4 regions of the Micromonospora sp. URMC 103 genome follow, and region 1 is predicted to be linked to each of the others. Evidence: riboswitches for the same ligand, from Rfam matches in the RefSeq annotation. Region 1 holds a riboswitch; each other region holds the start of a gene.
The links. Region 1 has a riboswitch for cyclic di-AMP ahead of ACSNOA_RS11900 (C39 family peptidase). Riboswitches for the same ligand answer to the same signal wherever they lie in the genome.
Positions count from the first base shown of each region.

Region 2: it holds a riboswitch for cyclic di-AMP, as region 1 does, so the genes downstream of both, ACSNOA_RS25285 (coiled-coil domain-containing protein) here and ACSNOA_RS11900 (C39 family peptidase) in region 1, are expected to answer to the same signal.
Region 3: it holds a riboswitch for cyclic di-AMP, as region 1 does, so the genes downstream of both, ACSNOA_RS04095 (coiled-coil domain-containing protein) here and ACSNOA_RS11900 (C39 family peptidase) in region 1, are expected to answer to the same signal.
Region 4: it holds a riboswitch for cyclic di-AMP, as region 1 does, so the genes downstream of both, ACSNOA_RS14460 (transglycosylase family protein) here and ACSNOA_RS11900 (C39 family peptidase) in region 1, are expected to answer to the same signal.

Region 1 covers NZ_JBPQTR010000004.1:1,786,704-1,794,343, reverse strand. Annotated here, with positions in the region: gene ACSNOA_RS11920 (ABC transporter ATP-binding protein) at 1-658, shown strand, start outside; gene ACSNOA_RS11915 (D-ribitol-5-phosphate cytidylyltransferase) at 826-2,343, shown strand; gene ACSNOA_RS11910 (CDP-glycerol glycerophosphotransferase family protein) at 2,385-4,100, shown strand; gene ACSNOA_RS11905 (alpha/beta fold hydrolase) at 4,112-4,846, opposite strand; gene ACSNOA_RS11900 (C39 family peptidase) at 5,062-5,892, opposite strand; cyclic di-AMP (ydaO/yuaA leader) riboswitch at 6,119-6,262, opposite strand; gene ACSNOA_RS11895 (hypothetical protein) at 6,623-7,390, opposite strand; gene ACSNOA_RS11890 (hypothetical protein) at 7,530-7,640, opposite strand, start outside.
Region 2 covers NZ_JBPQTR010000005.1:2,608,858-2,616,497, reverse strand. Annotated here, with positions in the region: gene ACSNOA_RS25290 (hypothetical protein) at 1-76, opposite strand, end outside; gene ACSNOA_RS25285 (coiled-coil domain-containing protein) at 215-1,282, opposite strand; cyclic di-AMP (ydaO/yuaA leader) riboswitch at 1,287-1,418, opposite strand; gene ACSNOA_RS25280 (cation diffusion facilitator family transporter) at 1,557-2,471, opposite strand; gene ACSNOA_RS25275 (HelD family protein) at 2,578-4,695, opposite strand; gene ACSNOA_RS25270 (alpha/beta fold hydrolase) at 4,820-5,758, opposite strand; gene ACSNOA_RS25265 (carbonic anhydrase) at 5,904-6,602, shown strand; gene ACSNOA_RS25260 (hypothetical protein) at 6,693-7,022, opposite strand; gene ACSNOA_RS25255 (DUF3145 domain-containing protein) at 7,341-7,640, shown strand, end outside.
Region 3 covers NZ_JBPQTR010000004.1:110,348-117,987, reverse strand. Annotated here, with positions in the region: gene ACSNOA_RS04120 (heavy metal translocating P-type ATPase) at 1-2,191, opposite strand, end outside; gene ACSNOA_RS04115 (hypothetical protein) at 2,203-3,180, opposite strand; gene ACSNOA_RS04110 (heavy-metal-associated domain-containing protein) at 3,211-3,420, opposite strand; gene ACSNOA_RS04105 (metal-sensitive transcriptional regulator) at 3,566-3,862, shown strand; gene ACSNOA_RS04100 (YibE/F family protein) at 4,247-5,611, shown strand; cyclic di-AMP (ydaO/yuaA leader) riboswitch at 5,778-5,908, shown strand; gene ACSNOA_RS04095 (coiled-coil domain-containing protein) at 5,913-6,929, shown strand; gene ACSNOA_RS04090 (carbonic anhydrase) at 7,000-7,640, opposite strand, start outside.
Region 4 covers NZ_JBPQTR010000005.1:254,144-261,783, forward strand. Annotated here, with positions in the region: gene ACSNOA_RS14435 (SRPBCC family protein) at 1-309, shown strand, start outside; gene ACSNOA_RS14440 (TetR/AcrR family transcriptional regulator) at 299-904, shown strand; gene ACSNOA_RS14445 (FUSC family protein) at 840-3,062, opposite strand; gene ACSNOA_RS14450 (putative quinol monooxygenase) at 3,133-3,465, opposite strand; gene ACSNOA_RS14455 (hypothetical protein) at 3,703-4,041, opposite strand; cyclic di-AMP (ydaO/yuaA leader) riboswitch at 4,937-5,122, shown strand; gene ACSNOA_RS14460 (transglycosylase family protein) at 5,121-5,798, shown strand; gene ACSNOA_RS14465 (hypothetical protein) at 6,201-6,785, shown strand; gene ACSNOA_RS14470 (aldo/keto reductase) at 6,805-7,640, opposite strand, start outside.

The sequences.
Region 1 (7,640 bases):
CACCCGCACCGCCGCCCCGGAGATCCGCGAGGTGCACGCCGTGAAGGGGGTCACCTTCACGGCGTACCGGGGCGAGGCGATCGGGCTGATCGGCAGCAACGGTTCCGGCAAGTCCACCCTGCTGCGCGCGATCGCCGGCCTGCTCCCGGTGAACCGGGGCGCGGTCTACACGCAGGGCCAGCCCTCGCTGCTCGGGGTGAACGCGGCCCTGCTCAACGACCTCTCCGGCGAGCGGAACGTGACGCTCGGGTGCCTCGCGATGGGCATGTCCCCCGCCGAGGTGCAGCGGGAGGCCCCCGGCATCATCGAGTTCTCCGGCATCAACGAGCGTGGCGACTTCGCCTCGCTGCCCATGCGCACCTACTCCTCCGGCATGGCGGCGCGGCTGCGCTTCTCCATCGCGGCGGCCAAGAAGCACGACGTGCTGCTCATCGACGAGGCGCTCGCGACCGGCGACAAGGGCTTCCGCAAGCGCAGCGAGCAGCGGGTGCGCGAGCTGCGGGAGAGCGCCGGCACCGTGTTCCTGGTCAGCCACCAGCTCAGCTCGATCCGCGACACGTGCGAGCGGACGATCTGGCTGGAATCGGGCGTGCTGCGCATGGACGGGCCGACCGACGAGGTGATCCGGGCGTACGAGGCGTTCGCGAACGGCAAGTGACCTGGCGACGACCAGCGTCATCGATGCGGCGGCGGGCCCGCGGCACCGACACGGTGCCGTCCGGCCCGCCGCCGCCGTTGGGGTGAATCGATTCGCGCGTTAAGGTTCATCCCGGCGCCGCCTGGGCGGAACCTCTCGTTCACCACCCCCGGAAGTGAGGATCGGCAATGACGCAGGACCACACCACTGGCCCGGACGCCGCACCGGAGATCCCGGCACCGTGGCGGCCCGCGCGGACAGTGGCCGTGGTGCTGGCCGGCGGCACGGGGACGCGGCTGGGCCTCGGCATCCCCAAGCAGCTGCTGAAGATCGCCGGTAAGCCGATCATCGAGCACACCCTCGCCGTCTTCGAGTCGGCCCCGGAGATCGACGAGATCATCGTGTTGATGGCCTCCGGGCACGTCGACGAGGCACAGCAGATCGTCGACAAGGCGGGCTTCCGCAAGGTCAGCAAGGTCCTGGAGGGCGGCGACACCCGCAACGCCACCACCCGCATCGCGCTCGACGCGGTCGGCGAGGACGACTGCAACATCCTCTTCCACGACGCGGTGCGGCCCCTCGTGAGCAACCGGATCGTCCGCGAGTGCGTGAACGCGCTGTGGACGTACTGCGCCGTCGACGTGGCCATCCCGTCCGCCGACACGATCATCCAGGTGGACGCGGACGACTGCATCACCGACATCCCGGTGCGTTCCTCCCTGCGCCGCGGCCAGACGCCGCAGGCCTTCCGCTCCGGGACGATCCGCGAGGCCTACCGGCTCGCCGAGGGCGACCCGAACTTCGCGGCCACCGACGACTGCGGCGTGGTGCTGCGCTACCTGCCCGGCACGCCGATCAAGGTCATCGAGGGCTCGGACGAGAACATCAAGGTCACCCACCCGGTCGACGTCCACCTGGCCGACAAGCTCTTCCAGCTGGCGGCCGCGCAGCCGCCCCGCCTGGCCGACCACCGCAGCTACCGCGAGGAGCTGACCGGCCGCACGTTGGTGATCTTCGGCGGCAGCTACGGCATCGGCCACGACCTCGCCGAGCTGGCCCGCCGCCACGGCGCGCAGGTCTTCCCGTTCAGCCGCAGCAGCACGGGCACGCACGTGGAGCGCCCCGAGGACGTCGAGGCCGCCCTGAAGACCGCCTTCGAGGCGACCGGCCGGATCGACCACGTGGTCGTCACCGCCGGCATCCTGGAGCGCGGCACCCTCACCGAGATGGACGACGAGACCGTGGACCGGGTCCTCCAGGTCAACTTCGTCGGCCCCGTCACGGTGGCCCGCCACGCCCTGCCGTACCTCCAGCAGACCAAGGGCCAGCTGCTGCTCTACACCTCCAGCTCGTACACGCGGGGTCGCGCGCGCTACGCGCTCTACTCGGCCACCAAGGCCGCGCTCGTCAACCTCACGCAGGCGCTCGCCGACGAGTGGGCGGAGTCCGGCGTACGGGTCAACTGCATCAACCCGGAGCGGACCGCCACCCCGATGCGCACCCGCGCCTTCGGCGAGGAGCCGGAGCACACGCTGCTCTCGGCCGAGGCGGTGGCCCAGGCCTCGCTGGACGTGCTGATCTCGGAGCTCACCGGGCAGGTCATCGACGTACGCCGGGCACCGGGCGAGACCCCGCAGGCGCCGTCGCCGGCGGTGCCCGCCCAGGCCGGCGCCACCGCGGCCGCGTCCGCGGCGACCGCCGGCTGAAACGGCCGGAGCCTGACCGGGACGGCGATGATCGGAGCGACATGCGTGGGGACCTCGTCCGGAAGCTGATCGCCCGGTGCCTGAGCATCGGACTGGCCGTGCTGGCCTTCCTCCTCGCAGCGCTGACCGGCGCGACCGGCTGGGGGCTGGCGCTCGCGGTGGCGGCCCTCGGCGCGGCGGCCGTGGAGCGGCGGATCCGTCCGGGCGCGGACACCGCGGCCGAGACGACGCTGATCGCCGCGGCCGTCCTGGTCGGGTACGCCCGCCGGCTCGACGACGGGTTCGACCCCGCGCTCGCGGTCACCGCGTTGCTGCTGCTCGGGCTCGTCCTGCTCGTGGGGCCGCTGCGGCAGGCCGGAAACCTGGAGACCCGGGCCGCGAACCTGCGGGTGCGGTCGTGGACGCCGCTGGCCGCCACCCACCTCGGCGAGGCCCTGCTCGGGCTGCTGGCCGTGGTGGCGTTGGCCGCCGCGGCCACCCTGCCGGCGTGGGTGGCGCTGGTCGCGGCGCTGCTGGTCGGCGCGGGCGCCGCGGCGGTCGCGCTGGACCTGGCCCGGCGGCGCTTCCGGCCCCCCGCCGGGGGCGGGGCCGTGGGCCGGGCGGTGCGGGCCCACCAACCGGAGTTCCTGCTCTACTTCTCCGCCCCGCCGGGCTCGGAGTACCAGGTCACCATGTGGCTGCCGTACCTCGAGCGGATCGGCCGGCCGTTCCTCGTGCTGCTGCGTGAGCCGGAGTTCCTGGCCCCGGTCGCGGCGGCCACCACGGCGCCCGTGGTCTACTGCCCCACCCTGCGGGCCATGGACGAGGTGCTGGTGCCGAGCCTCAAGGTGGCGTTCTACGTCAACCACGGCGCCAAGAACAGCCACTGCATCCGGTTCAGTCAGCTCACCCACATCCAGCTGCACCACGGCGACAGCGACAAGGCGCCGAGCGCCAACCCGGTGTCCGCGATCTTCGACCGGATCTTCGTGGCCGGGCCCGCGGCGATCGAGCGGTACGCGCGGGCCGGGGTGGACATCCCGGCGGAGAAGTTCGTGGTGGTCGGCCGCCCGCAGGTGGAGTCGATCGCCGTGCGTCCGGAGCCGCTGCCCGCCGGCGCGCCGCGCACCGTGCTCTACACGCCGACGTGGACGGGACACCACGCGGACGCCGACTACTGCTCCCTGCCGGTCGCCGAGCCGCTGCTACGCGGGCTGCTCGACCGGGGGGCCACGGTGATCCTGCGGGCCCACCCGTACACCACGCAGAACCCCGCCTCGGCGCGGCAGCTCGGCCGGCTCACCGAGTTGCTGGCGGCCGACCGCGCCCGGACCGGCCGGCAGCATCTCTGGGGCACGGCGGCCAGCCGCGACCTGAGCCTCGTGGAGTGTGTGAACCGCTCCGACGCGCTGGTCTCCGACGTCTCCGGGGTGATCTCGGACTACCTCTACTCGAGCAAGCCGTTCGCGGTCACGGACATGGGCGGCGACGGGGAGGCGTTCACCGAACGGTTCCCGCTCGCCACGGCCGGCTACGTGCTGCGGCGCGACATGGCCAACCTCGACGAGGTGCTCGACCGGCTGCTCGGCGCCGACCCGCTGGCGCCGGAGCGCTGGTCGACCCGGCGGCGCTACCTCGGGGACTTCCCCGTCGAGACGTACGCCGAGGCGTTCCTCGACGCCGCCCGCCGGGAGCTGGCGCCGGGCTGGGACCCGGTCGCGCCGCGCGTCGGCCGCCCGGTCGAGCCGGGCACCGCCCCGCTCTCCCCCACCGCCTGACCGTCGACCGGTCAGCGGTAGGCGTCCACGAGCGCCAGCACCGCCTCCGGGTCCTCCACGTGGGCGTTGTGCCCGAGCCCCGGCAGCGTGGCCACCGGCACGCCCAGCTCCTTGAGCTGCGCGTCGGTGACCATGGGGTCGTGTTCGCCACGGGCCAGCAGCACGGGCACGTCGGTGGCGGAAATCAGCGACGGCAGGGCGGGCTCGCCCACCGCGAACGCCGCCGGGTCCATGGCGAGCCGCCACCGCCCGTCGACCTCGCGCAGGCCGGCGTCGACCGCCGGGTGGTCCGGGGCGAGCAGGCCGGAAAGGCCGGAGACCCGCAGGTAGCGGTGGGCGGCCTCGTCCCGGCTCGGAAACCAGGTGACGGGGCGGCCGGCCAGCTCGCGCGCTCTGGCCAGCTCCGCCGGGGACCAGACGGCCTTGATGCCGAGCCCCACGACCGCGGCCACGGGCGGCCCGCCGGCGCGGGCGGCCAGGGCCAGCCCCACCACGCCGCCGAGCGAGTGCCCCAGCACCACGAGCCGGTCGTTCGGCGCGAGCGCGGCGGCCACGCGCTCGGCGAGCGCCGCGAAGGAGTACGCGGGCAGCGGCGGCGCGCCGCCGTGCCCGGCCAGGTCCGGTGCCAGCCAGCGCCCCGCCCAGCGGCTCTCGATCAGCGGGGCCCAGGGCGCCCAGACGTCGCCGGTCGCGCCCATGCCGTGCAGGAGCAGCAGGACCGGTCGGCCACCCGGGGCATCCACCATGCGCGCAGTCTGCCACGGGACACGACCGCGCACGAGCGGCCGACCGGCCGGGACGGCACGGCGGTGGCCACTGTGGAGTCCGGCGTCCGAGCCGGGCAGAACGCCCGCGGACAGTCCCGCGGGCCGGTACGGCTTCGTCACGTACTGACGCCGGGGCACCAACGCCGCGGGCGCCGGCCCCTCCGGGAGCCGGCGCCCGACGGTAACGCGGTTGATCAGGCGGAGTAGCCGCGGGTGGTGATCCAGTTCGCCAGGTCGATCGTGGTGATCCAGTACGACGGCACGGCCGGGTTGGCCGAGTCGGCGATCTTCACGGTCCGGCCGTTGTCCCGGTAGCCGACCACGGCGATGTAGTGCCCGCCGGAGAACGAGTGCCAGCCGCCGTCGACGTCCGTGGCGTCGCCCACGATGTTGGCCACCACGCCGCGCCCGTCGGTGATGGCCCGCACCACGTCGGCCTGGAGCTGGTCCATCTGGGCGGGGCTCGGCGCGTCGGGGAACATCCGGGTCCGGTACGGGCTGCCCTTGACCACGGCGTTCAGCACGCGGGTGGTGTCCTCGGCGGAGTTGGTGCCCATCTCGGTGGTGCCGAGCTGCGCGGCGAGGGCGTCCTGGCTCCGCTCGATGCCGCTGGCGCTCAGCGCGTTGCGGGTGGCGGCCGGGCCGCAGTAGAAGTAGGTCGTCTGCGCCTGGTAGTCGTAGTCGAGGACCTTGCTGGCCGGCGGCTTGGGCGCCGGCTTGCGGGTCAGGTCGGGGTCCGCGGTCTTCTTGGCCGCCGGGGACGCGCTCGGGGACGACGGGGCACCGGTCTCGGGCGCGTCGCTGGGCGACGGGGCGGTCCGCTCCTCGCCTCGGGACGCGACGCCCGTGTCGCTGCGCAGCTCCGCGACAGCGGCGGAGGCCCGCCCGGCGGGTGCGTCGTCGGTGGCGCTGATCAGGGCGCCGGCGCCGGTGGCCAGCGTCAGGGCCGCGGCGGAGGCGGCGGCGATCTGGTACGGGCGCTGGGAGGCCAGCCGGCGGAGCTGACGCTTCAGGGTGTGCTTCACAGTTCCTCCACGGTTCAGGGGGAGAGCGCGCCCGGATCCGGGCAGGCGTCACCGCGCGGAGGTCGTCCGCGGGCGGTGCGGCGCTCAGGGGATCGCCCGGCGGGCCGGGCGGGAAGACGCGGGTGCCGGGCTCAGCTCGTCGCTACGGGACGGGCGGGAGCGGGCACCGCGGTGCCGTGGAGGGGCGGAGAGGGCCGAGGGGTGGGGTGGTGCTGCACGAGGATGGAACTCCTTCCGACACCGCCTACCGGGTTAGCTGACGGATTCGGGCGGGAAGATCGCCCTACCGCGGGCCGTGGCTCGCGGATTCACCCCGGACGTGCACGTGGGTCCCCGGCTCGTGATGGTCACGATTGAGCGGGTCGGCGCGGCGTCGCCTCTTGCGATCGGTTACCGCACCGGACGGGCCGACAGTACTGGTCGGTACCGGGCCTGCCAACCCCTCCCCACCTGCATAAACCTGCTCCGAGCGCGTTTTTTTCCGGTCGTAGCGCCACTGACGTGACTCAATGGGACGAGCGTTTCCGTCGGCGCCCCCGGGACACAACGGGACAGCGGGGCGGGAAGGCACCCGATCGGCCCGAGGAATTGTGGCGGGCTGTCCCTCCTGACCGTTTCGGTGGCGCTGTGACGGGGCTCACGGAACATTCCGCACCGGAAGCGCGGTGGGCTTCCTCCCCGAGCCTTTGACCAACTCGGCTGCCGAGCCCGGGATCGACGGTGAGCCGGCTCAGCCCACCCGGGCCGGGCGCCAGCGAGGCGCGGTGGCCGGGCGGGGCTCGGCCGCGGGCACGGCGGCCGGCACCCGGATCGGCCGCAGCCGGGCCCGGGCCGCGTACGCCTCGGCGGAGAGGGCCCGCGCCGCGTCCGCGGCGAGTTCGGCGTCGCGCCAGGCCGCACGCTCCCGCTCCTGGGCGGCCCGGTAGTCGGCCAGCCGCGTGTCCCGGACGACCCGGGTCAGTCGCACCTCCTGCTCGACCGGGTGCAGCCGCGGGTCCCAGCCGTTGCGGTGACCGAACACCTCGCCGAGCTGGTGCAGGGTCAGCTCGCCCCGCCAGTGCGCCGCCGCGGCCGCGCGGTGCAGGTGCCGCTCCCGGGCGGCGTACTCGGCGGGTGTGCGGGGCGTACGGGGCGTGGACAGGCTACCCGCCCCGGCGAACCGTCGGGCGGCGGTCTCCGCCTCGTCGTACGCGGCCCAGGCCCGCTCCAGGTCCGTCTGGGCGGACAGCCACTCGCCGCGGCGGCGGCGGGCGGTCTGCGCTGCGCCGGCCGCCGCGACGGCCACCTCCTCCGCGTACCGGCGCAGGTCGGCGGCCTCGGCGGCGGCGAGTTCGCGGTCGGAGGGGACGGCGGGGGCCGCGTCGTCCTCGGGGCGGTCGCGTTCGGGGCGGGCGACCAGCACGGTGAGCACGACGAGGGCCAGCACCAGCAGGCCCGACCAGATGGCGGCGGCCTGTGGCACCTCGACGAGGAACTGGTAGAGGACGGTCTTCTCCATGGCGGCACCTCACGGGCAGCGGATGCGACAGGGACCGCACGACCGGCCGGAGCGTGGTCGGGACCACAGAAGTGCGGCGGCGGGTGCGGAAGCAGGATCGAGGTGCGGTGGGGCGGGAGGCCGTTCCCGCCGGCGACGTTCAGGCGCCCGGCGGAGCGCGGGGGGCCGAGGCGGCCGGAAGGGACGCCGGCGGCACATCGGGCTCGGGCCCGGTGACGGCGTCACCGGCGACACGCGCCGACGCGCCGGG
Region 2 (7,640 bases), on a different contig from region 1:
TGCCGAGCCACCCGAGGGAGGTGACCAGGTGCAGGGTGAGCAACGCCTTGCGGGTGGTGGGTCTGGTCCGGGTCATGCCCCGATGCTGCCGGCCGGCGCGCCCCGGATCGTCCGGCGGCGGACGACACCGCTCCTACGTCCCGTGACGTACCGGAGGGGGCGGGGGCGCGTACGCGGGTGGCCCGCCACACGGCGGACCACCCGGGAAGCGAGGTCAGTACACCGAGAGGTGCACGTGGTTGGTGTGGTCGCTGGACGGGTCGCCGCCCGCACCGCTGTACGACTTCCACCCGCTGCTGGGCAGCCAGATCTGCCGGTACCAGATCACGTAGAGCACGGCGAGCCGGTCGGAGTTGCGGATGAAGTACGCGGCCAGGTTGTTGCCGTACGTCTTGTCCCCGCCGGTGGCGTCGCCGCCGAACCCGTTCTTCTGCGCCGCGAAGTCGCAGGCGCGGCCCTTGGGATGCTCGCCGGAGCCGCCGTTGCGGTGGCAGGAGACGTACCGGGTGAACCCGGCGGCCTTGGCCTGGTTGAGCGCGTGCAGCATGCGGGGGGTGATGCACCCGTCCGCCGGTGTGGGGTCGTTGACGCTGCACGACTCGGACGGCCACGAGCCGTCGGAGTTGCGCGGCGCCGGTGCGGCGTTCGCCGTGGAGGTGCCCCGGTTGGAGCCGCCGGAGGCTGCGGCCGCGGAGGCGTTGGCGACCTCGAGGGCGCGCTCGGCCTGCTCCTTGCGCTTGGCCATCACAGCGACCTGCCGGCGCTGCTCGGTGATCTCCCGGTCGAGCGCGGCCCGGGTGCTGTTGACCTCGTCGCGGGTGTCCCGCAGATCCCGTAGCGCCCGGTCCTCCTTGGCGGCGACCACCTCGAGTTCCGCGGCGCGGTCGAGGAAGCCGTCCGGCGTGTTGCTGTTGAGCAGCGCCGACACGGTGCTGAGCCGGCCCGTGCGGTAGGCCACCTCGGCGATCTCGCCGACCTTGCCGCTGCGCTCGGCCAGCTCGGCCTCGGTGGTCTTGAGCTGGGTGGTGAGCTGCTTCTGCCGCGCCACCGAGCGGGCGAGGGCGCTCTTCGCGTCCAGCCAGCCCTTGCTGGCCGCCTCGAGTTGGGCGCGCAGGCTGGGGGTGCCGCCCTCCGGGTCCTGGCCGGGGGCCGCCGCGGGTAGGGCGGCCGGGAGAGCGGCCGCCGCGGCGCTCGGGGTGATCGCGACGCAGAGGGCGAGCGTCGCGGCGATGAGGGCCGCCATCCGGGCGGCGTGTCGTCGTACGGGTGCCACTGCTGGCATGCACATGTCCTTCCGTCAGCCGCCGACCGGGTTAGCTGACGGGTTCGGGACGGAAGATCCCTACCGCTGACGCGGATGCACCCCACGAACGTGGTTCCCCGGCTCGCCCTTCCGGGCGATTAGGCGACGACCGCCGCCGGCACCGGTGGGTGCCGCCTGGCGGAGGCCGGGACAGAGCCTACCGGGACAGGTGGGGCGGACGCAGCAGTTGTGACTGTGTGTGCCCATGTGGTGACGTGGACGTTCGGTCGTCCGGTCGGAAAGCCGTCAACGGCTACCACTCGACCGGGCCGCAGGCCCCCGGGGCGGCCCCGGGCTCGATCTGCAGCGTGGCGTGCTCGATGTGGAAGTCCTCGTGCAGGGCGCTCCGCGCGGCGGCGAGCACCGCGCCGACCTCGGCGTCAGGCGCCATCGTGAGGTGGGCGGAGGCCACCTCCATGCCCGAGGTGAGCGTCCAGACGTGCAGGTCGTGGACGCCGGCCACGCCGGGCACCGCGGCCAGCCGATCGTGCACCGCGGTCACCTGGAGGTGCTCCGGCGCGGCCTGCACCAGGATCCGCACCGCGGCCCGCCCGAGCCGCCACGTCCGGGGGAGGATGAACACGCCGATGGCGACGGCGACCACCGGGTCCGCCCACCACCAGTCGGTCACCGCGATGAGCGCCGCCGCGCCGATCACGCCGAGCGAGCCGAGCAGGTCGCCCAGCACCTCGACGTACGCCCCCTGCACGTTGATGCTCTCCCGCGCGCCCGAGCGCAGCAGCGCGAACGCGCCCACGTTGGCGAGCAGGCCGAGGACGGCGACGGCGAGCATGGGGCCGGCCAGCACCTCCGGCGGGTCGCCGAACCGGCCGACCGCCTCGACCACGACGTAGACGGCGACGCCGGAGAGCAGCACCGCGTTGCCGAGCGCGGCGAGCACCTCGAGGCGGTAGAGGCCGAAGGTGCGTTGCGGATCCTGGCTGGCCCGCCGGCTGGCGGTGATCGCTGCGAGGGCCATGCCGATGCCGAGCACGTCGGTGAACATGTGCCCGGCGTCGGAGAGCAGGGCCAGCGAGCCGGTGCGGAACGCGGCCACCGCCTCGACCACCATGAGCCCGGCGAGCAGGCCGAACGCGGCCCAGAGGCGGCCACGGTGGTGCTCGGCGGCGTTCGCCACCGACCCCCCGTGGTCATGACCTGCGCCCACCGACTCACCCTTCCGCCGCCGCTCCGGACCGGTCAAATATATGCTCACATAGCTATGTGTGCAACTGTCGGGTCGGAATCCCGCCCACTCGCGGGCGGGCGCTCCGTCAGCCGGTCGGCTCGATCGTGGTGAGCCGCTGCGTGGCCCGGGAGAGCGCCACGTACAACGTCCGTACCCCGGAACCCGCGTCGGCGCGGATCTCGCCTGGTGCGATCAGCACCACCCCGTCGTACTCCATACCCTTCGCCTCCAGGCTGGTCACCACCTGGAGCCGGGGCGCGCCGAGGGCGCCGAGCCAACCGGCCACCTCGCCCCGCCGCGGAGCCGGAGTGATCACCCCGACCGTCCCCTCCACCTCGCCGAGCAGCGCCGTCACGGCCGTCACGGTGGTCGTCTCCAGCTCCGCGGCGGGCACCGTGAGCTCCACGGGGTCGACCCCGGTCGTGCGGACGGCGGTGGGCAGCGGCAGGTCCGGGTCGATCCGGCGGATCTCGGCCGCCGCCACGGCGAAGATCTCGGCCGAGTTGCGGTAGTTCGTGGTGAGGGTGAAGTGGTGCCGGCGCCGGCGGCCCAGCGCCTGGTCCCGGGCCCGGGTCAGCTCCGCCGGGTCGCCGGTCCACGCCGTCTGCGCCGGATCGCCCACCACCGTCCAGGACGCCAGCCGTCCGCGCCGCCCGATCATCCGCCACTGCATCGGCGAGACGTCCTGCGACTCGTCGACCACGACGTGCGCGTACTCCCGGTAGTCCGCCGGGCGCTCGCGGGCCGCCTCGCGGGCGGCGCGCTGCCGGTCGGAGGACGTGCTCAGCTCACGGACGCCGCCCGCGAGCTGGAACGGGTCCCGCTTCGGCCGGGCCGGCTGCACCGGCTTGCCCAGCAGCGCGTCCAGCTCGTCCAGCAGCGCGATGTCGGCGATGGTGAGCCCGTCCGTGTCCAACGTCCGGTACGCGGCCTCCAACAGCCGGATCTCGGCGCCGGGAAGCAGGCCCCCGGCGTACCGGCGCAGCCGCTCCGGACGGGCCAGCCAGCCCAGCACGTGCCGCGGGTGCAGCCGCGGCCACCAGGCCTTGAGGAACTCCCGGAACTCGGGCCGGTCGACGATCTCGTCCTCGAAGACGCGCTGCTCCGGCAGGCGGCCGATGCCCAGCCGGCGGGCCTGCGCCCAGAGCGCCGCGAGGACGCCGTCGAAGCCGGCCCGGCGCGCCTCGTTGCGGCGGGCACCGCGCGGCAGCGCCCGATCCCGGATCGCGTCCAGCTCCCGCCGGTCCAGCCGCAGCAACTCGCCCCGGTAGAGCAGCCGCAACTCCGTCGGGCCGTCCGGCACCGCGTCGCGTGCCGCCCGTTCCAGCACCCGGCGCATGCGCAGCGACCCCTTCACGGCGGCCACCTCGGGCGGGTCGGTGCGGGTGGCGCTCATCCCCGGAAAGAGCGTGCCGAGCGAGTGCAGGGTGGCCGTGTCCTCGCCGAGGGAGGGCAGCACCGAGGCGATGTACTCGACGAAGACCGAGGACGGGCCGACCACGAGGATGCCGCCGCCGGCGTAGCGGCTGCGGTCGGAGTAGAGCAGGTACGCGGCGCGGTGCAGCGCCACGGCCGTCTTGCCGGTGCCGGGGCCGCCGGAGACGATCGTCACCCCCGAGCCGGGGGAGCGGATGGCCTCGTCCTGCTCCCGCTGGATCGTGGCCACGATGTCGCGCATGCCCCGGCCGGTCGCCCGGGAGAGCGTGGCGAGCAGCGCGCCGTCCCCGACCACCGCCATGTCCGGTGGGGCGGCGCCCGGGTCGAGCAGGTCGTCCTCGATCCGGGTGACCCGCTCGCCGCTGGACTGGATCATCCGGCGGCGCACCACGCCGAGCGGCTGCGCGGGCGTGGCCTGGTAGAACGCGGCGGCGGCCGGGGCGCGCCAGTCCACCACCAGCGTCGTCGCGTCCTCGTCCCGGATGCCGAGCCGCCCCACGTGCAGCACCTGACGGTCGCGCAGGTCGAGCCGGCCGAAAACCAGCCCCTCGTGTTCGGCGTCGAGGAGGTGCCGCCGCTGCGCCGCGTGGAAGACCATGGCGTCCCGCTCGACCAGCGCCCCGAAGTTGCCGACCCGGGCCAGCCGGTAGCCCTCCTTCTCCGCGCGGACCGCCGACCGCCGCAGCTCGGCGAGTCGGGCGTACACCCGGTCGAGATGCCGCTGCTCGACGGCGATCTCCTGCGCCAGGGTGGTCTGGTCGGTCACGCGCGCTCCTGAGTCCCGTCGGCGGCGGGCACCGCGGTACGCCGCGGGCCGCGCGCCGGGCCAACCGCACGAGGGTACGGCCCCGGCCGGCCGCACCGCCTCCGAGGTGCGACGGAGCGCGTCGTCAGGCCCCGGCCGCGGGCGCGACCCGCCCGGGCGGCAGGGGCCGGCCCCGCACCTGACCGAGCACCGCGAGCAGGGCGGCGTTCACCTCGTCGGGCCGCTCCATCATGAGCATGTGCCCCGCACCGGGGCAGACGGTCAGGTCGGTGGCCGGCAGCGCGGCGGCGATCGACTCGGCGCACGGCGGCGGGGTGAGTCGGTCCCGGTCGCCGACGAGCGCGGCGGCCGGCAGGTCGGCCAGCTCCGCCAGGGTCTCCAGCCGGTGCTGCGCGCCGAAGGAGGCCCGGAAGCCGCCGATCGAGCGGAGCGAGGCGCGGGCCACCGCCGAGGTGACGAGGCGGATGTCGGTCGGGTCGCAGTGATCGCCGAAGAGGAGCCAGCGGATGCTCGGCCGCAGCGCTCGCAGCAGCGCCCGGGGCGGCCGCCACGACCCGCAGCGGGCCAGGACCCCGGCGCCCGTGGTCTCGGCGAGCCGGATGAGCCGGGCGATGCGCGGTGTGAGCCCGTAGGCGGTGTGGGTGTGCCCCTCGGCCGTCGTGGACACGAACACCAGGCCGGCCACCCGCGTCGCGAAGTGCTCGGGGTGCCGGTGGGCGTACTCCATGATCGTCATGCCGCCCATCGAGTGCCCCACGAGGACCACCCGCCCGGTCGGCGCGACCTCGTCGACCACCGCCGCGAGGTCGTCCCCGAGCTGGGCCAGGGTCGCCGTGCGCAGCGGCATGCAGCTGGACCGGCCGTGCCCGCGGGCGTCGTACGCCACCAGCCGCACCGACGTGCCGACCGCCTCCCGCACCGCGGTGAGCTGCCGGTGCCAGCTCCGCGCGTCGAGCGTCCAGCCGTGCAGGAGGATCGCCGTGACCTCGGCGTCGACCGGGCCGGTCGACTCGACGTGCAGGCGCACGCCGTCGGGGAGGAGGACCTCCGACTGATCCGTCATCGTCACCTCCCCAGGCCGCCCGGAACCGTGCACCGGGATACCCGGTGGTAACACCGGCTACCCGCCATGACACCACGCCAACCGCCGCGGTGAGAAGATTCCCAACCTCCCGCGCGGGCCCGCGACGGCCGCCAGGCTGGTGGGCATGGACGCGCCGGGGGAGATTGGGGGAAGGCGCGACGGCGGGACCGGCGGCCGGCGGGCCGGGGCGCTGTCGGGCGGGCGACCCGCGGGCGGCACGCCCCGCGCCGCGCTCGCCGAGCTGCTCGCCGGCAACCGGCGCTTCCTGAGTGGCCAGCCCATCCACGGTCACGACGTGACGGCCGCCGCGGCGAGCGCCTCCGGCGAGCAGCAGCCGTACGCGGTCGTCCTGGGCTGCATCGACTCCCGGGTGCCGCTGGAGGCGATCTTCGACCAGACCTTCGGCTCGATCTGCGTGATCCGCACCGGCGGGCACGTGCTCGACCGGGCGGTACGCGGCTCGATCGAGTACGTCGTCGGTGAGCTGGGCGTACCGCTGGTCCTGGTGCTGGGCCACGAGCGGTGCGGCGCCGTGGCGGCGACGGTGGCGGCGCTGCGCGAGGGCCGCCGGCCGGCCGGCTCGCTGGCCCACCTCGTCGATGAGATCACGCCGGCTGTGTTGGAGGTCGGTGTGGACGACCCGCAGGTGCATCCGCTGGCGATCCGCCGCCACGTGCTGCGGACGGTCGCGGCGCTGCGCGCCGACGACCTGCTCGCCGCCCCGGTCGCCAGCGGCCGGGTGGACGTGGTCGGCGCCCTCTACGACCTGGCCACCGGCCAGGTGACCCCCCTGTCCCCGGACCCGCCCCGCCCGTCCGCGTGATCATGAGGTGTGCGGCCGGTTCGGTGTGGAGACGCAGAACCGCCCGTCGGGGAGTCCCGACGGGCGGTTCGCGATGTGCTTCGGGGAGGCTCAGGCCTCGAAGACGCCGGCCTCGACCAGGCGCTTCTCGGTCGCGTCCCAGCCGTCGCCGGGGTGCGCCTCGGCCAGAACGTTGAGCTCGGCCCGGATCTTGGCGGCGTGACCCGCGGCGGCCAGCGTCCGGATCTCCTCGACGAAGGCCTCGGAGTCGGTGCGCAGGTGCGCGGTCTTGCCGTTGGTCAGGTTCCGCACGTAGGCGTGCTTGCCGCCGTTGAGCGGGATGAGGTACTTGAACTCGCCCAGCACGCTGAGGGCGCCACCCTGGCCAGCCTGGCCGGCCCGGACGGACGCGCGCGCGGTCTTAGAGGTGTTGCTCGCCACGGAGGTACTCCTTGCAAGACGTACGGGAGGACTGGACGTCCGGGGGCTGTGCGGGCGACACCGGATGGATGGGCCCGCGAAAGACGTGCGCGGCACAAGCCGCCGATGGAACTGTACACGAACACGATCCCTGACTGGTCATCGCGCCGTCAGGGGTTCCAACCGCCGCCACCCGTACGGCTATTCCGGCGACTTCCCGTCGGCAATTTTCCGATTCTCTGGCGCACCATCCGTCACAGCAGTCATCATGTGTACCAGGAACCACTCGGTGGATCGAGGTCGTAGGGGAAGACGCACCTCGCTCTCCGGGAGGTCACCGTGCCAACGCGTGGCGTCGTATACGTCCACTCGACCCCGCTCGCCGTGTGCTCGCACGTCGAGTGGGCGATCGCGCGCGTCCTCGCCGCGCCGGTCAACCTGCAGTGGACCGCACAGCCCGTCGACCCCGGCGCCCGCCGGGCCGAATGCGGGTGGACCGGCCGTCCGGGAACGGGCGCCGAACTGGCTGCTGCCCTCCGGCAGTGGCCCATGCTGCGTTTCGAGGTGACCGAGGAGCCAAGCCCGGGCGCCGACGGCGAGCGGTTCATGCACGTCCCGGGGCGGGGTCTGTTCCGGGCC
Region 3 (7,640 bases), 1.7 Mb from region 1:
TGGTGGCGCCGGCGATCATCGGGTTGAGCAGCCCGGCCGCGGCCAGGGGCAGCGCCGCCACGTTGTAGCCGAACGCCCAGACCAGGTTGCCCCGGATCGTGTTCAGCGTGCGCCGGGCGAGCCGGATGGCGTCCACCGCGGCCGTCAGGTCGCCCCGCACCAGGGTCAGGTCGGAGGCCTCGATGGCCACGTCCGTCCCGGTGCCCATGGCCAGGCCGAGGTCGGCCCGGGCCAGCGCGGCGGCGTCGTTCACGCCGTCGCCGACCATGGCCACGACCCGCCCCTCCCGCTGCAGGCGGGCGACCACGTCCACCTTGTCGGCCGGCAGCACCTCGGCGATCACCTCGTCGATGCCGACCTCGGCGGCCACCGCGCGGGCGACCGTCTCGTTGTCGCCGGTGAGCAGCACGGGGCGCAGGCCGAGGTCACGCAGCCGCGCCACGGCGGCCCGGCTGGTCGGCTTGACCACGTCGGCGACCGCGAGCACGCCCCGGGCCCGCCCGTCCCAGCCGGCCAGCACGGCCGTCCGACCCGCGGCCTCCGCGCCGGTCGCCGCCCGCTCGACCTCCGGGGGTACGTCGTACCCGCGATCGCGCAGCAGCCGGAGCCGGCCGACGAGTACGGCGCGCCCCTCGACGGTGCCGCGCACGCCGAGCCCCTCCACGTTGGCGAAGTCGGAGACCGGGGGCAGTGCGCCGGTGGCGGCGGCGCCGGTGGCCACCGCCCGGGCGATCGGGTGCTCGGAGGCGGCCTCCAGCGCACCGGCCAGGCGGAGCAGGTCGTCGGCCCCCGTGCCGTCGGCGGGCAGCACGTCCACGAGGGTCATCCGGCCGGTGGTCACGGTGCCCGTCTTGTCGAGCACCACGGTGTCGACCTTCCGGGTGTTCTCCAGGACCTCCGGCCCCTTGATGAGGACGCCGAGCTGCGCGCCGCGGCCGGTGCCGACCAGCAGCGCGGTCGGCGTGGCCAGCCCGAGCGCGCACGGGCAGGCGATGATCAGCACCGCGACCGCCGCCGTGAACGCGGCCGTCGGGCCCGCTCCCGTGCCGAGCCACCAGCCGAGGGTGGCCACCGCCAGCGTGATGACGATCGGTACGAAGACACCGGAGATCCGGTCGGCCAGCCGCTGCACGGCCGCCTTGCCGCTCTGGGCCTGCTCGACGAGGCGGGCCATCTGCGCGAGCTGGGTGTCCCCGCCCACGCGGGTCGCGGTGACCACCAGACGGCCACCCGCGTTCACGGTCGCGCCCACCACGGTGTCGCCCGGGGCCACCTCGACCGGCACGGACTCGCCGGTCAGCATGCTGGCGTCGACCGCGCTCGTGCCCTCCTCGACCACCCCGTCGGTGGCGATCTTCTCGCCGGGTCGTACGACGAACCGGTCGCCCACGGCGAGCTGGTCGACCGGGATGCGGGTCTCCACGCCGCCGCGCAGCACGGCGACGTCCCGCGCGCCCAGTTCGAGGAGGGCACGCAGCGCGGCGCCGGCGGTCCGCTTGGAGCGGGCCTCGAAGTAGCGGCCGGCGAGGATGAACACGGTCACCCCGGCCGCCGCCTCGAGGTAGATGTTCCCGGCCCCGTCGGAGCGGGTGATGTCGAATCGGAACGCGTGGGTCATGCCGGGCATCCCGGCGTCACCGAGGAAGAGCGCCCAGAGCGACCAGCCGAACGCCGCGAGGGTGCCCACCGAAACGAGGGTGTCCATGGTGGCGGCGCCGTGCCGCAGGTTGACCAGCGCGGCCCGGTGGAACGGCAGGCCACCCCAGACCACGACCGGGGCGGCCAGGGTCAGCGACAGCCACTGCCAGTAGTCGAACTGCCAGGCCGGGACCATGGCCAGCACGATCACCGGCACGGTGAGCGCCACGGAGACCCGGAGCCGGGTCCGCAGCGTACGCAGTTCGTCGACGGGCGTCTCGGCCGCCGCCGCACCGGCCGGCGCGGGCGGGGGCGGCACCACGGCCGTGTAGCCGGTCTTCTCCACGGTGGCGATCAGCTCGTCCGGGGTGACGTCGTCGGCGTACCGGACGGTGGCCTTCTCGGTGGCGTAGTTGACGCTGGCCGACACGCCCTCCATCCGGTTCAGCTTCTTCTCGATGCGCGCCGCGCAGGAGGCGCAGGTCATGCCGCCGATGGAGAGCTCGATCAGGTTCGGTGCCGTCGGCAGCGGCGTGCTGCTGGTCGTGGTCATCACGGCTCCCGTCAGTTGTGCCCGTGGCCGGGCGTGCCGTGGCCGGCGTCGCCGGTCGGGGCGGGTGCGCTCGGGGTGGCGGGCGTCGGGCCGGAGGGCGCCGCGGCGCCGGCCACGACGGTGAACTCCGCGGTGTGCACGGCGCCGCCGTGCTTGAAGTCCAGGTAGAGCCGGTAGGTGCCGGTCGAGGGCACCTCGGCGAGGAAGGTCACCGCCGGGCCGGGCGGGGTCCGCCCGTCGCCGGGCGCGCCGTCGGGGTGCACGTGCAGGTACGCGAGGTCGCCCTGGCGCAGCGCCACCAGGTGGCCGTACGCCCCGAGGTAGGGCTCCAGGTCGGTGACGGGTGTCCCGTCGCGGCTGACCGTCACCGTCAGCTCGGCCGTGCGCCCGGGCTGCGGGTCGCCGGCCAGCGTCACCGTGTAACCGTCGACCGTCGTGGTGGTCGCGGGCGCGGGCAGTGGCCAGTCGGTCAACGCCCCCGGCACCGTCACGTCGACGCCGAGCGTCAACGGGCCGGCGCCCGTGGGGGTGAAGTCGGCGAACACCCGCCACACGCCGGGCTCCCCGAGCGGGGAGGCCACGCGCCAGGTGCCGTCCGGCCCCAGCTCGGGGTGCACGTGCCGGAAGCCGGAGAGGTCGCGCCGCGCCACGATCAGGTGCATGCGCCTGTCGTGCGCCACGTCGTACGCCGTGACCGGCGTGCCGTCGGGGCCGGTGATCCGGAAGGCGAACTCGCCGGCCGGGGCGCGGACCGGCGTCAGGGTGTAGCCGCGGTCGGAGACGAGCAGGCCGCCCGGCAGGTGCCCGGCGGCACCCTCGGTGCCGCCGTGGCCGGATTCGGTGGTGGCGCCGTGGCCGGGGCCGGCGGTGTCGTCGTGGCGGGACTCGGCGGGGGCCACGGGGCCGGCCACCCGGCCGACCCCGTACGCCGCGCCGAACACCGCCGCGAGGCCGAGGGCGAAGGCGCTCAGCTTCATCGTGGTGTTCATGGTGGGACCTCCCACGGGCTCAGGCGCCGGTCACTCCTCGACGAGGTCGTAGCCGGCCTCGTCGACGGCGGCGCGCACGGACGCGGTGTCCAGCGGGTTGTCACTGGTGACGGTGACCCGGCCGCTGGCCAGGTCGACCTGGACGTCGTCGACGCCCGGAATGGCGCCCACCTCGGCGCTCACCGCGCTCACGCAGTGGCCGCAGGTCATGCCCTGCACCTGGTACGTCGTGGTGACCATGGATCTCTCCCTCCACCACCCATCCTATACCCCCCAGGGGTAATAGGAGGGCGGACTCCTGCCGTTGGTGGTGCCCATACCGGGTGGGGGTATCGGCACCACGAGGAACGTACCATACCCCCTGGGGGTACGCTATCCTTACGGCATGACCACACCGACTCCGATCCGCGGTTACACCGCCAGCAAGGATCAACTGCTCGCGCGGCTACGGCGCGTCGAGGGGCAGGTGCGCGGCGTCGAGAAGATGGTCGACGAGGATCGCTACTGCATCGACGTGCTCACGCAGATCTCCGCCATCCAGGCCGCGCTCGACAAGGTCGCGCTCGGGCTGCTCGACGGGCACGCCCGCCACTGCATGCACGAGGGGGCCGCCGAGGGCCGCGCCGACGAGATGGCGACCGAGATGATGGCCGCCGTCGGCCGCCTCATGAAGCGCGGCTGACCCCGGGCGCCGCACGCCGGGACAGCTCGACCGGCGTGTCACCGACACCCGGGCACCGCGGCGTGCGCGTGGCCCGACTCGACCGACGTGCCCGACGTGCCCGGCCGGCGACACCTGCCCGTGCGACCTGCGACGGGAGGTGCGCCTGGTTAGCATTCCCACGATGGCTCCCCGGATCCCGCGCCGCCCGGCCCGCCCACGCCGCCGGGCACCCGCGGTGTCCGCCTGCGGCGACCCGGGTGGCCCCGCCGGCCCGTCGGCGACCCCCGGCCGGCCGGCCATCCCGGGGTCGCGCGAGGCGCCTCCGGTGCGGGTCGCCCCACCCGGCTAAACCGATCGCCCCGCCGGCACGTACCCCGCCCCGGAATCGTTGGGAGACTCGCATTGGGCGCCGACCACACCCGTCCCGCGCCGTCCGCCCCGCCCGGGGTACGACGGATCCTCGTCGCGGCGGTGGTCCCCCTCGTCCTGGCCACGGTGGTCGCAGCCCTGCTGCTGTGGCCTCGGGACACGCCGGAGCCGATCGGCGGGGCCGAAACGCCGCGCCACCACGGCACCGTCACCCGCGTGACGACCGAGGCGTGCCCGCCCGCGCCCGAGCAGCCGGAGGGGACACCCGGGACGGGCCCGCAGCGCTGCGGCACCGTGGGCGTACGCGTGGAGAGCGGCCCGGCCGCCGGCCGGCAGGTCGAGACGCCCGTCCCGGCCGGGCCGGGAGCGCCGACGGTCGAGGTCGGCGACGAGGTGATCCTCGTGGAGTTGACCGATCCGGCCGACCCCTCGTCGGCCCTGTGGAACATCGCCGAACACCAGCGCGGCGCGTCACTGATCTGGCTGGCGGTGGTCTTCGCCGCCGCGATCGTCGCGTTCGGCCGGTGGCGGGGGCTGGCCGCGCTCGCCGGCCTCGCCGCGAGTTTCGCCATCCTGCTCGTCTTCGTGCTTCCCGGCATCAGCGCGGGTCGCAACCCGCTGCTCGTCGCGGTGGTGGGCGCGGCCCTGATCATGTTCGTGGTGCTCTATCTGACGCACGGTGTCACCGCGCAGACCTCGGTGGCCGTGCTCGGCACCCTGGGCAGCCTGGTGCTCACCGGGCTCCTCGGCACCGTGGCCACCGCCGCCACCCACCTGACCGGCTTCGGCAGCGAGGACGCGACCACGCTGTCGATGTTCCGGTCCGACGTGGACCTGCACGGCCTGCTGCTGGCCGGCATCATCATCGGCTCGCTCGGCGTGCTCGACGACGTGACGGTCACCCAGGCCGCGACGGTCACCGAACTGGCCCACGCGAACCCGACCCTCTCCCGGCTCCAGCTGTACCGGGCCGCGACCCGGGTCGGGCGCGCGCACATCGCGTCGACCGTGAACACCATCGTGCTCGCGTACGCCGGCGCGTCACTGCCGCTGCTGCTCCTGCTCACCGCCGACTCCCGCCCGGTCACGCAGATCCTCACGAGCGAGTTCATGGCCCAGGAGATCGTCCGCAGCGCGGTCGCCACGCTGGGCCTCATCGCCGCCGTACCGCTGACGACCGGCCTGGCCGCCGTGGTGACCGCGGCCGGCCGCCACGTCGCCGCACCAGAGGCCCACGATCCCGCGCCGGCTCCGGCCGCCCGACCGGCTCCCGACCCGGCCGAGACGTTGGAGGCGCTCGCCTCCTCCCGACCCGGCCCGCGCCGCACCGCGACACCGCCCCACGCCGCCCCCGGCGCGTGGCCCGAGTCCGACAGGAGCACGGACAGCGCATGGTGACACTCCTCAGCGTGAGCACGCCGGCCCGACCGGCTGCCGATCGCGTCACTCCCTACCCAGCGTTATGGCGAAATGACGCTTTTGGTCGGCATCCGGGCGTAGATCCCCGGGAGCACTCTCGGGTAACCTCGCCGTCGGTCACCGCCGAAGGCGCGCAGCGGCGCCTGCGGGGCCACCGCCCAATCGCCACCCGGCGAGCCGGGAACCCAGGTACCCGGGGTGAATCCGCGCGAGCGGTAGGGGCCACTTCCGCCCCGAACCCGTCAGCTAACCCGGTCGGCGGTCGACGGAAGGGAACACTGTGACGGCACCCCTACGCCGCTGGTTGACACCCGTGGTGGCCGTGATCGCCGCCTGCACCGTGCTCGTCGGGCCGGTCCCGGTGTCCGCGGCACCCAAACCGCCCACCCCGTCCGGGCACGAGGACGACGATCCTCCCCTCATCAACGACGTCATCGAGGCGACGAACCGCAACTACTCGGCGGCCAAGAGCAAGCTCGACAAGTCCAAGAGGCGCCAGGCCGAGCTGACCCTCGAGGTGAAGAAGGCGCAGTCCGAGTTGGACGCGCTGGCGCCGCAGATCAGTGAGATCGCCGCCCAGTCGTACCGGACCGGCCGGATCGGCGCGGTGGCCGTGCTCCTGGGCAGCGACACGCCGGACTCGTTCGTCGAGCGGGCGACCGGCCTCGACGAGCTCAACATGGTGAACTCGGAGAAGCTGGCCCGGATCAACGAGGTGAAGAACCGCGCCGAGCTCGCCAAGCTGGCGATCGACACCGAGGTACGCGAGCAACAGAAGCAGACGGCCATCATGGCCAAGCAGAAGCGCGAGGCCGAGAAGGCCCTGGCCCTGGTCGGTGGGCAGGGATTCACCGGCGGCCTCGTGTCGGCCACCTCCCCGGTCGCGCGGGTGGGCCCCGGCCGGACCGCCGACGGCGACTGGAAGCCCGAGTCGTGCAGCGAGGACGACCCCACCACCTCCGGGTGCATCACCCCCCGCACGCTGCACGCGTACAAGGAGGTCAAGCGGGCCGGCTTCAACCGGTTCGTCGGCTGCTACCGACCGGGCGGCCCGTGGGAGCATCCGAAGGGCCGGGCCTGCGACTGGTCGCTGCAGAAGAGCGGTTTCTCGCCGTGGCACAACAACGACACCCGGATGTACGGCAACAACGTCGCCGCCTTCCTCATCCGCAACGCCGACCGGCTCGGCATCTACTACGTGATCTGGAACCGGCAGATCTGGTTCCCGGCCACGGGCTGGAAGTCGTACAGCGGGCCGTCGAACCACACCGACCACGTGCACATGTCGCTGCTGTAGCGGGCGAGCACGCCGCACGAGGGCCGTTCCGCACCGCGCGGGGCGGCCCTCGTCGCGTACGTGGTGGCGGTCAGACCGCCGGAGCGGAGTCGGCCGCGAGCACGCCGGCCGCCGCCACCTGGCGGACCTCGCCGGCCGCCAGCCGGTACGACATGCCGACCACGGCGCACCGCCCGGCCGCGACCTCGTCGGCCAGCACGGAGGAGTTGCCCAGCAGGGCCTCGACGGTCTGCGCGATGTGGATGTCGACGATCCCGTCGATGTCGTCCACACCCTCGGCGGCGGCCCGGGTCAGGCTCGGCACCACGGCGTCCACCACGGCGCCGAGGTGGCCGGGCGGCCGCGTGCCGGTGGCGACCGCCTCCCGCGCCGCCCGCACCGCACCGCACGAGTCGTGCCCCAGCACCACGACGAGCGGCGTACGCAGCACGGTGACCGCGTACTCGACGCTGCCCAGCACCTCGGGCCCCGAGGTGTGCCCGGCGGTGCGGACCACGAAGAGGTCACCGAGGCCGCGGTCGAAGATGATCTCGGCGGCGAGGCGGGAGTCGGAGCAGCCGAGGATCACCGCGAACGGATGCTGCCCGCCGGCGAGGGCGGCGCGGTGTCCGGCGTCCTGATTCGGATGGCGCGGCGCGCCGGCCACGAAGCGGCCGTTGCCGGCCACCAGTTCGGCGAGGGCCTGCTCAGGCCCGGGCGCCGGCGGAGCCA
Region 4 (7,640 bases), on a different contig from region 1:
ATCCGGCAGCCCGGCCTGCCTCCCACGGTGTGGCGTGTCTGCGAACTGCACGACGGGCACTCGTACGCCTGGGAGGCCCACGCCCCGGGGGTGCACACCGTGGGGTACCACCGGGTGACGGCCGAGGCCGACGGCACGACCCGGATCAGCATCGGCATCCGGCAGACCGGCGTCCTCGCCGGCGTGGTCGCGTTGCTGATCGGGGCGAAGACCCGGCGGTACGTGCGGATGGAGGCGGCCGGTCTCAAGGCGGCCGCCGAGGCCGGAAGCCCGACGCCGGGTGCGGGAGCGGCGCCCGGTGGCCGCTGACGCCCGCGCGGCGTTGCTCGACCGGTGCCTCGACTTCCTCGCGGGAAACGGGTTCAGCGAACGCAGCCTGCGCGAGATCGCCGCGGGCGCCGGCACCAGCCACCGGATGCTGATCTACCACTTCGGCAGCCGCGAGGGGCTGCTCGCCGAGGTCGTCCGGCGCGTAGAGGAGGAGCAGCGGGCGGCGCTCGTGTCGCTCGCCGCCGTGTCCGACGATCCCGTCGAGGTGAGCCGGCGGTTCTGGCGTCGGCTGGCCGATCCGGAGTTGGCGGCGGCCGAACGGCTCTTCTTCGAGATCTACGCGCACGCGCTCTTCGACCGGACCTGGACCGAGCCGTTCCGGGCATCGGTCATCGCCGCCTGGACCGGCCCCGTGGAGGACCTGTTCGTGCGGCTCGGGTTCGACGAGGCGGACGCCCGCCGCCGCGCCCGGCTCGGCCTCGCCGCGACCCGCGGCCTGCTGCTCGACCTGCTCGTCACCGGCGACCGGGACCTTCTCGACGACGCCGCCGACCTGTTCGCGAGGCTCGTCACGGCCCGCTGCCCCGACGGGCGACCTCCGGCCGCAGGGGCGCCGGCGGCCGGAGCCGCGTGAGGCCGTCCGTGCAGTTCGCGAGGAACATCTGGATCTCCGCGAGGTGCCGCATCGAAGGCCCGCGCCCGCGCTCGCCGAGTATCGGACGGATCGCGCCCAGCTCGTCGACGCAGTGCACGGGCGTGAGCCCCGGCTCCGGGACGTCGCCGCGGACCACCTGCTCCGCGGCGCGGTCGTACGCCGACCGCAACCGCCCGACGACGCCGCGCAACTGCGCCGCCGCCTCGGGCCAGCCGGCCAGGCATCCGGGCGGGTTCCGGTACAGCGTCGACTCCGCGCCCTGCAGGGCGTGGTGTCCCGCGGCCAGCACCGAGGGCCAGTCGACCCGGCTGGTCCTCGGGTCCGGACGTTCGCCGTGGTACTGGGCGTAGGAGGCGTCCGCCAGCACGACCGCCCGGCGGCCCCGCTCCAGGGCGCCGTCCGGTCGCTCACCCCCGAGCGCCGCCTCGACGACGCCCACGACCACCTCGCCGCTGGCCCGGAGCGCCGCGGCGGCGTTGTGCCGCAGCTCGCGCCGCGTGCCGCGCGGCCACATGAGCACGCCCGCGAGGACGCCGACCGCACCGCCGAGCAGGACGTTGACCAAGCGGGCCTCGGCGAGCTGCAACCCGCCGGGGGCGAGCTGCGCGAACACGAACGTGAGCAGCAACGTGAAGGCGGCCTGCGCCCACGCCGGCCCGAGCAGCCGCCCCACGGTGAAGGCCAGCACCATGGTGACCGGCAGCGCGACGACGTAGATGATCGACCGGTTGGCGAACAGCATCAGCAGGCCGCTGGCGACGGCGCCGGCGATCGTGCCGAGCACGGCGGGCCGCAGCGCGGTGCGGGTGTCGACGGCCGAGGTGCGCAGGACGGTGAGGGTGGCGAGCAGCACCCAGAACCCGTGCATGAGCGACAGGGCCCCGGCGACCGCGCGCGCGACGGCCAGGGCCACCGCCAGCCGCAGCGCCGACTGGAACGGCGCGGACCGGATCGTCAGATGTGCCCGGAACTGCTGCCAGTACAGCGTCCACGGGTCGCGCCGCCGGTTGGCGAACAGGTCCTGGTAGGCCCCCGCCGCGGCGTCTTCGCGCCCGGCCGGCGCCCCGGCGGCCACCCGCGCGGAGATGGCGAGGATCCGCACCTGCTCGGCGACGCTCAGGGTGGCCGCGTCCAGACACAGTTGCGGTACGAGGACGGTGCCGTCCCGCGCCGTCGGAACTCTGGGCTCGGCCCGTTCGGACGCGGCGATCAGCGCGTCCAGGCCGTCGAGCGTCACGGCGGGTGCGCCGTGACGCAGGGCGCGGCCCGCCGCCCGCGTCGTGCCGGCGCAGCCCGTGAGCAGCCGCGCCGCCACGTCGGGGCTGGGCCCCGGTGGTGGCGTCTTCGCCGCCAGCCGTGCGGTCTTGATGAGAAGCACCTGCATCGACGCCACGCACGCGCGCAGCGCCCGGTCCTCGACGTCGGCGGCGGTCGGCCGCTGCTCCGGCGGCAGGTCGGCCAGCCGCAGCCGGGCCACCGCCTCGGAAGCCGCGGCGTGCCCGGCCTCCCACTCGTGCGGATCGCGCTGGCCACACACGGTCGCCGCCGTCAGGTCGAGGAACACCGCGAGGTGGTCCGCGGCGTCCGCCAACCGCTGCCGGTAGGGCACGGGCGGCGGGTCGGGCCACACCAGCATCTCGGCGGCGGCGAGCAGCACGACGCCGAGCGTCATGCCGATCAGTCGCTGCGGGAGCGTCTCCGGCTGGTACGGCGGGAAACAGGCGAGGATGTAGAAGAGCTGCAGAGCGCCGACCAGGCCGATCAGGCGTGGCCCTCCGACGCCGGCGAACGCCACGGCGAACCCGATGACGAGCATGCCGGCGGTGGCAGCCCAGGTGTTCCCCGCGAGCAGGGTGCCCGCCACGACGAGCGACCAGGCCACCGGCAGCGCCGCCACCAGGATTCCGGCACGCTTGCGGGCGGAGCCCGGCACCTGTGCGAACGCGCCCATCGCGATCGCGCCGAAGAGCCCGTACGTGGCCAGGGTCGCGTCGCCGACGCCGTAGCGACCGCCGTAGAAGACGGCCGAGGCGACGAGGGTCAGCCGTACGGCGCGCCGCAGGACCACGTACCCCGGGTCACGGTGCCGCACCCACGCCAGGAGGCCGGTTCCGAGCACGCTGGACCCCCGTCGCACGCACCTCATCCCCGGGTCATTCTTCCTCCCCGCAGCGGGGCGCGGGACGGCTTCGGGACAATCCCGGCGGCTACCCCCGGTCGGGCACGGCCATCTCGCCCAGCTCCGACCAGTCGTCCTGCGGGACCGTCACGTTGACGATGCGGGGCGTCTCGGCCAGGTACTGCGGAAGGGTGCGCTGGGCGGTGGTGAAGTGCGCGGACTGCACGTGCGCCGCGCCGGCGTCCCCGTCGCGGAACGCCTCGACCAGCACGTACTCCGTCGGGTCGTCGATGCTGCGAGACCAGTCGAACCACAGGCAGCCCGGCTCGTCCCGGGTGGCCCGGGTGAACTCGGCGGCGATCTCCGGCCACCGGTCGGCGTGCTCGGGCAGCACCCGGAACTTGGCGGTAATGAAGATCATCTGGTTCCTCCGGACACCGCTGGGGCGCCCCCCGACCGGGGCGCCGGACGGCGTCCACGGTAGTCGTCGGGTGGACCGCGTGCGGTCCGGCCGGAGAGGGCCGTGCCGGTGAGCGCACGCCGAATTCCGCCTGCCGTGGCGCGCCCCGGCCGGGCCACGGGTCGTCAGCGCCGCTCAGCTCCGGCGTCGCCGATCGGTCCGCAGCCCGGCCCGGCCTCGTGTCGTCCTACCGGGCGGTCACGCCGCGGACGCGGTCGCTCCCGTTCCACGCTGCGCCGGCTGCGCGGTGGCGCGTCGGGCCGCCGGCACCACCGGGGCACCGGACCAGCCGGTCGACTGCTCGGCCGGCGCCGGAGGCGTATCGGCGCTCTCGCCCTGTGCCGCGCGCAGGGCCCGCTGCGCGTTGTTCCACGCCGTGCACGGCCAGGGCTCGCCCGCGCAGAGCAGGTTCCGGCAGCCCCCCTCGCCGTCGGGCTCGTGCGCGTCGGCCACTCCCACCGCGAGCTTCCACAGCAGCGGGTCGGCCACCCCCTCGGGACGATCTGTGACGCCCTCGGTACGGTCTGTTTCGGACATGGTTCTCCCCCCTCGGTTCCTGTGCCGCCCTACCTTCACCGCTGTGCCCCCCGGGTAAACCCCCGGCCACCGGGCGACATCGGCCGTCGGAGAGTTCCCGTCCTGGATTCTTGCCGACGGGGCGACCCGGCTCACCTGCTGTGCGGCCGGGTGTCACGGTCGTCACCACAGCGCGGGCGCCGTCATCCGCGCTCCCGCGACCGCCCTCCGCGGTCCGATTTCGATGTCGGACCGCCCGGGTCGCCGCGGGAGCTGACGGTGCCCGCCGTCCAGCCCGGCGGCGCGGGTGGCGATGCCGAACGCCCAGTCCGGCGCCGCGGGGTGACGGTGCCGCCGTCCAGCCCGGCGCCACGAGGGCGATGGGTGCCAGAGCGCCCCCGCGCCGCGCACGGGTGCGGCCGTGCCGGCGGCCGGTGCCCCACGGTGACCCTGCGGACGATGAGCCCCGACCGGTCGACATGATCCGCACCAGATCGCCGAGCTGGCGGCATCCCGCTCACCCGGACCCCGCCACATCGGCGATATGGAGTCGATCAGGCTTCAGAGACAGGAAGTCGATCAAGCTTCCGAATGGCCGCCCCGACGGACGTCCGTGCCGCCCCAGAACCGGGGCAGCTCGACAGGGGCGGATCCAGCCCGTCCAGGCCGATGCCGACCACGTCGGTCGGGACGCCGAGCTGGGGAAACAGGGGCCCCGGCCCAGGCGAGAAGGCTCGCCCGAGTGTGCTCCGCTTCGTCCACATCGGTCCGTCGCGCGCGCCGTATCGCACGCTTCCGCCACGGTCGCAACTCGACACCGGGGCGCCCCGCGTGAGCCGGTGAACAACTTCACACGAAGTGGGCGATCCCCCCGAACGGTGCCTAACGTCGGTCAGGTCCGCCAACGCGGACACCGCGACCGGTAACGCCAAATCCTGCCGCCGGTCGCCGGCACTCGTCACCCAGGCAGGAGCGGGGGACCCACCGTTCTCCGGCGCCCAGCGATTCCGCGCTGCGGCACCTCGGGGTGAAGCCGCCCAGGGCGGCCGGGCACCTCAGCCCGAACCCGACAGCTCACCTCGCCGGCGTGGAGGACATCCATGACATCTTCGTACAACGCCCGCCACCGTGCCGTCAGCACCCGTCGCGTCGCCGTCGGCACCCTCGCCGCCGGTGCGGTAACCGGCGCCGTCGCCGTGTTCGGCGCGGCGGCGCCCGCCCAGGCCGCGGTCAACTGGGACGCCATCGCCCAGTGCGAGTCCGGTGGCAACTGGCACATCAACACCGGCAACGGCTACTACGGTGGCCTCCAGTTCTCCCAGAGCACCTGGAAGGGCTACGGCGGCACCAGGTACGCCGCCCGCGCCGACCTCGCGAGCCGCGGCGAGCAGATCGCCATCGCCGAGAAGGTGCTCGACGGCCAGGGCATCGGCGCCTGGCCGACCTGCGGCAAGAAGGGTGGCTCGACCTCGTCGAAGTCCACCGGCTCCTCGTCGAAGTCGACCGGCTCCTCGTCGAAGTCCACGGGCGGGAGCGAGCGCTCGTCCGGCGGCAGCAGGTCGACGGCTCGCACGGAGAAGTCCACCACCCGGACCGAGCGGCGCACCACGGTACCGGCCAGCGGCGACACCTACGTGGTCAAGGCGGGCGACACCCTGTCGCGGATCGCCGAGGCGCAGGACGTCTCCGGCGGCTGGCACGCCCTGTACGAGCGCAACAGGCGCGTGGTCGGCGACGACCCGGGCCTCATCTTCCCGGGGCAGCGCCTCGGCCTCTGATCCACCTCGCGCCGGTGATCGCCGGTGGCGTACCAGCGTGCGTCCGGGCACCCACCACCGGTGGGTGCCCGGCGCCGTCGCTGGACCCTCGGCCGCGTCGTCCGCGACACGTCCCGGCTAGCGCGGGGGCGCGGGCGGCTCCGGTGGGCGTCCGCGGGAGTGCGCGGCGCCGGCCACCGCGATCCCGGCCAGGACGAGAGCGGGCGCTCCGCGGCTGCCCCACTCGTCATCGACCCGCCCGTTTCTACCGGTTCCGACCACCTTTCCGCAGTCGTACCACACCGCACCGCTGTGACAGGACGGTGTAGGTTGCCCGCCCCGCGGGGTCGTTCAGCGGAGGCAGTCAGTACCCGGTCCGTAGCGGGGTCGCGCGCGCATCCATCGATGGTCGACACTGGAACGGTGACGAAAGCGCTCCGGGCGGCCACCGTCGCCGCACTCCTGCCGGTGTCGGCCGCCTGCGACGGCTCGGCGCGCGACGTTCCTCCCGCGGCCGCTCCGGGATCGCCGTCCGCGTTCGCCGCCCCGCCGCTACGGCTTCCCGACGCGGGCGCCGGCGGCGCCTGCCCGACCAGTGAGGCGCGTCCCTGGTCCCGGCCGGACCAGGCCGTCCGGGTGCTCGGCCCCGGGCCCGTGTACCCCGTGGCCGACTACTTCGGAGGTGGCGCGGTGCTGGGCCTGCGCGACGCCGACCGCCAGCGCGACGGCACGTACGAGAAGAAGGTGCGGTGGATCGCCGAGGGCTACCAGGGGCCGGTGCTCGTGCGTGCGGCGCGGATCGACGGGCCGGGGAGCGCGAGCGCCCGGTTCGCGTACACGGGCGAGCCGCGCGACGGCGGGCACTACGCGCTCCTGACCCACACCGACAGCGACCTGCCGGGCACCACGACGGTGGCGGGCCCGGGCTGCTACGCGTACCAGGTCGACGGCACCACGTTCAGCGTGACGATCGTGTTCCGCGCGGAGCCCGCGCCCGGCCCCGCCTGAGAGGGCGCGGCACGGACGCTCAGAACTCCTCGTACACCGCCGGGTCCTGATCCGCCAGGCGCCCGTCGGGGCGGCCGAGCGCCGTGATGGCATCGACCTCGGCGTCGGTGAGCGTGATGTCGAAGACGTCGAGGTTCTCCCGCTGCCGCTGCGGGGACGCGGCCTTCGGCAGCGGGATCACCTGGCGGGCCACGTGCCAGGCCAGGATCGCCTGCGCCGGGGTGACGCCGTGCGCGGCCGCGACCTCCGCGACGACCGGGTTCTCCTGGAGGTCGTTGCCCCGGCCGAGGGGACTCCAGCCCTGGACGAGGATGCCGTGCTCGCGGTGGTAGTCGATGGCCTCCTGCTGCGGGAAGTACGGGTGCACCTCGATCTGGTTGACCACCGGTGCGACACCGGTCTCGGACACCAGCCGGTCCACGTGCTCGGGCAGGAAGTTGGACAGGCCGATGTGCCGGACGAGGCCACGCTCCCGCGCCTCGATCAACGCCTTCCACGCCTCCACGTACAGGTCGACCCTCGGGTTCGGCCAGTGGATCAGGTACAGGTCGATCCGTTCGAGCCCGGTGCGGTAGACGCTCTCCTCGATCGTGGTGAGCGCCTCGGCGTACCGGTGGTGGCGTCCCGGGAGCTTGGAGGTGACCACCAGTTCGTCCCGCACGCCGCCCTCGGCGCGGGCGGCCCGACCCACCGCGCCCTCGTTCTCGTAGTTCACGGCGGAGTCGAGCAACCGGTAGCCGGCCCGGATCGCGTGGGTGACCGCGTCGACCCCGTCGGACCCCTTGAGCCGGTACGTGCCCAACCCGATCGCTGGCAGGACGGTGCCGTCGGCGGCCGTCAGGCTGGGAATCGCCA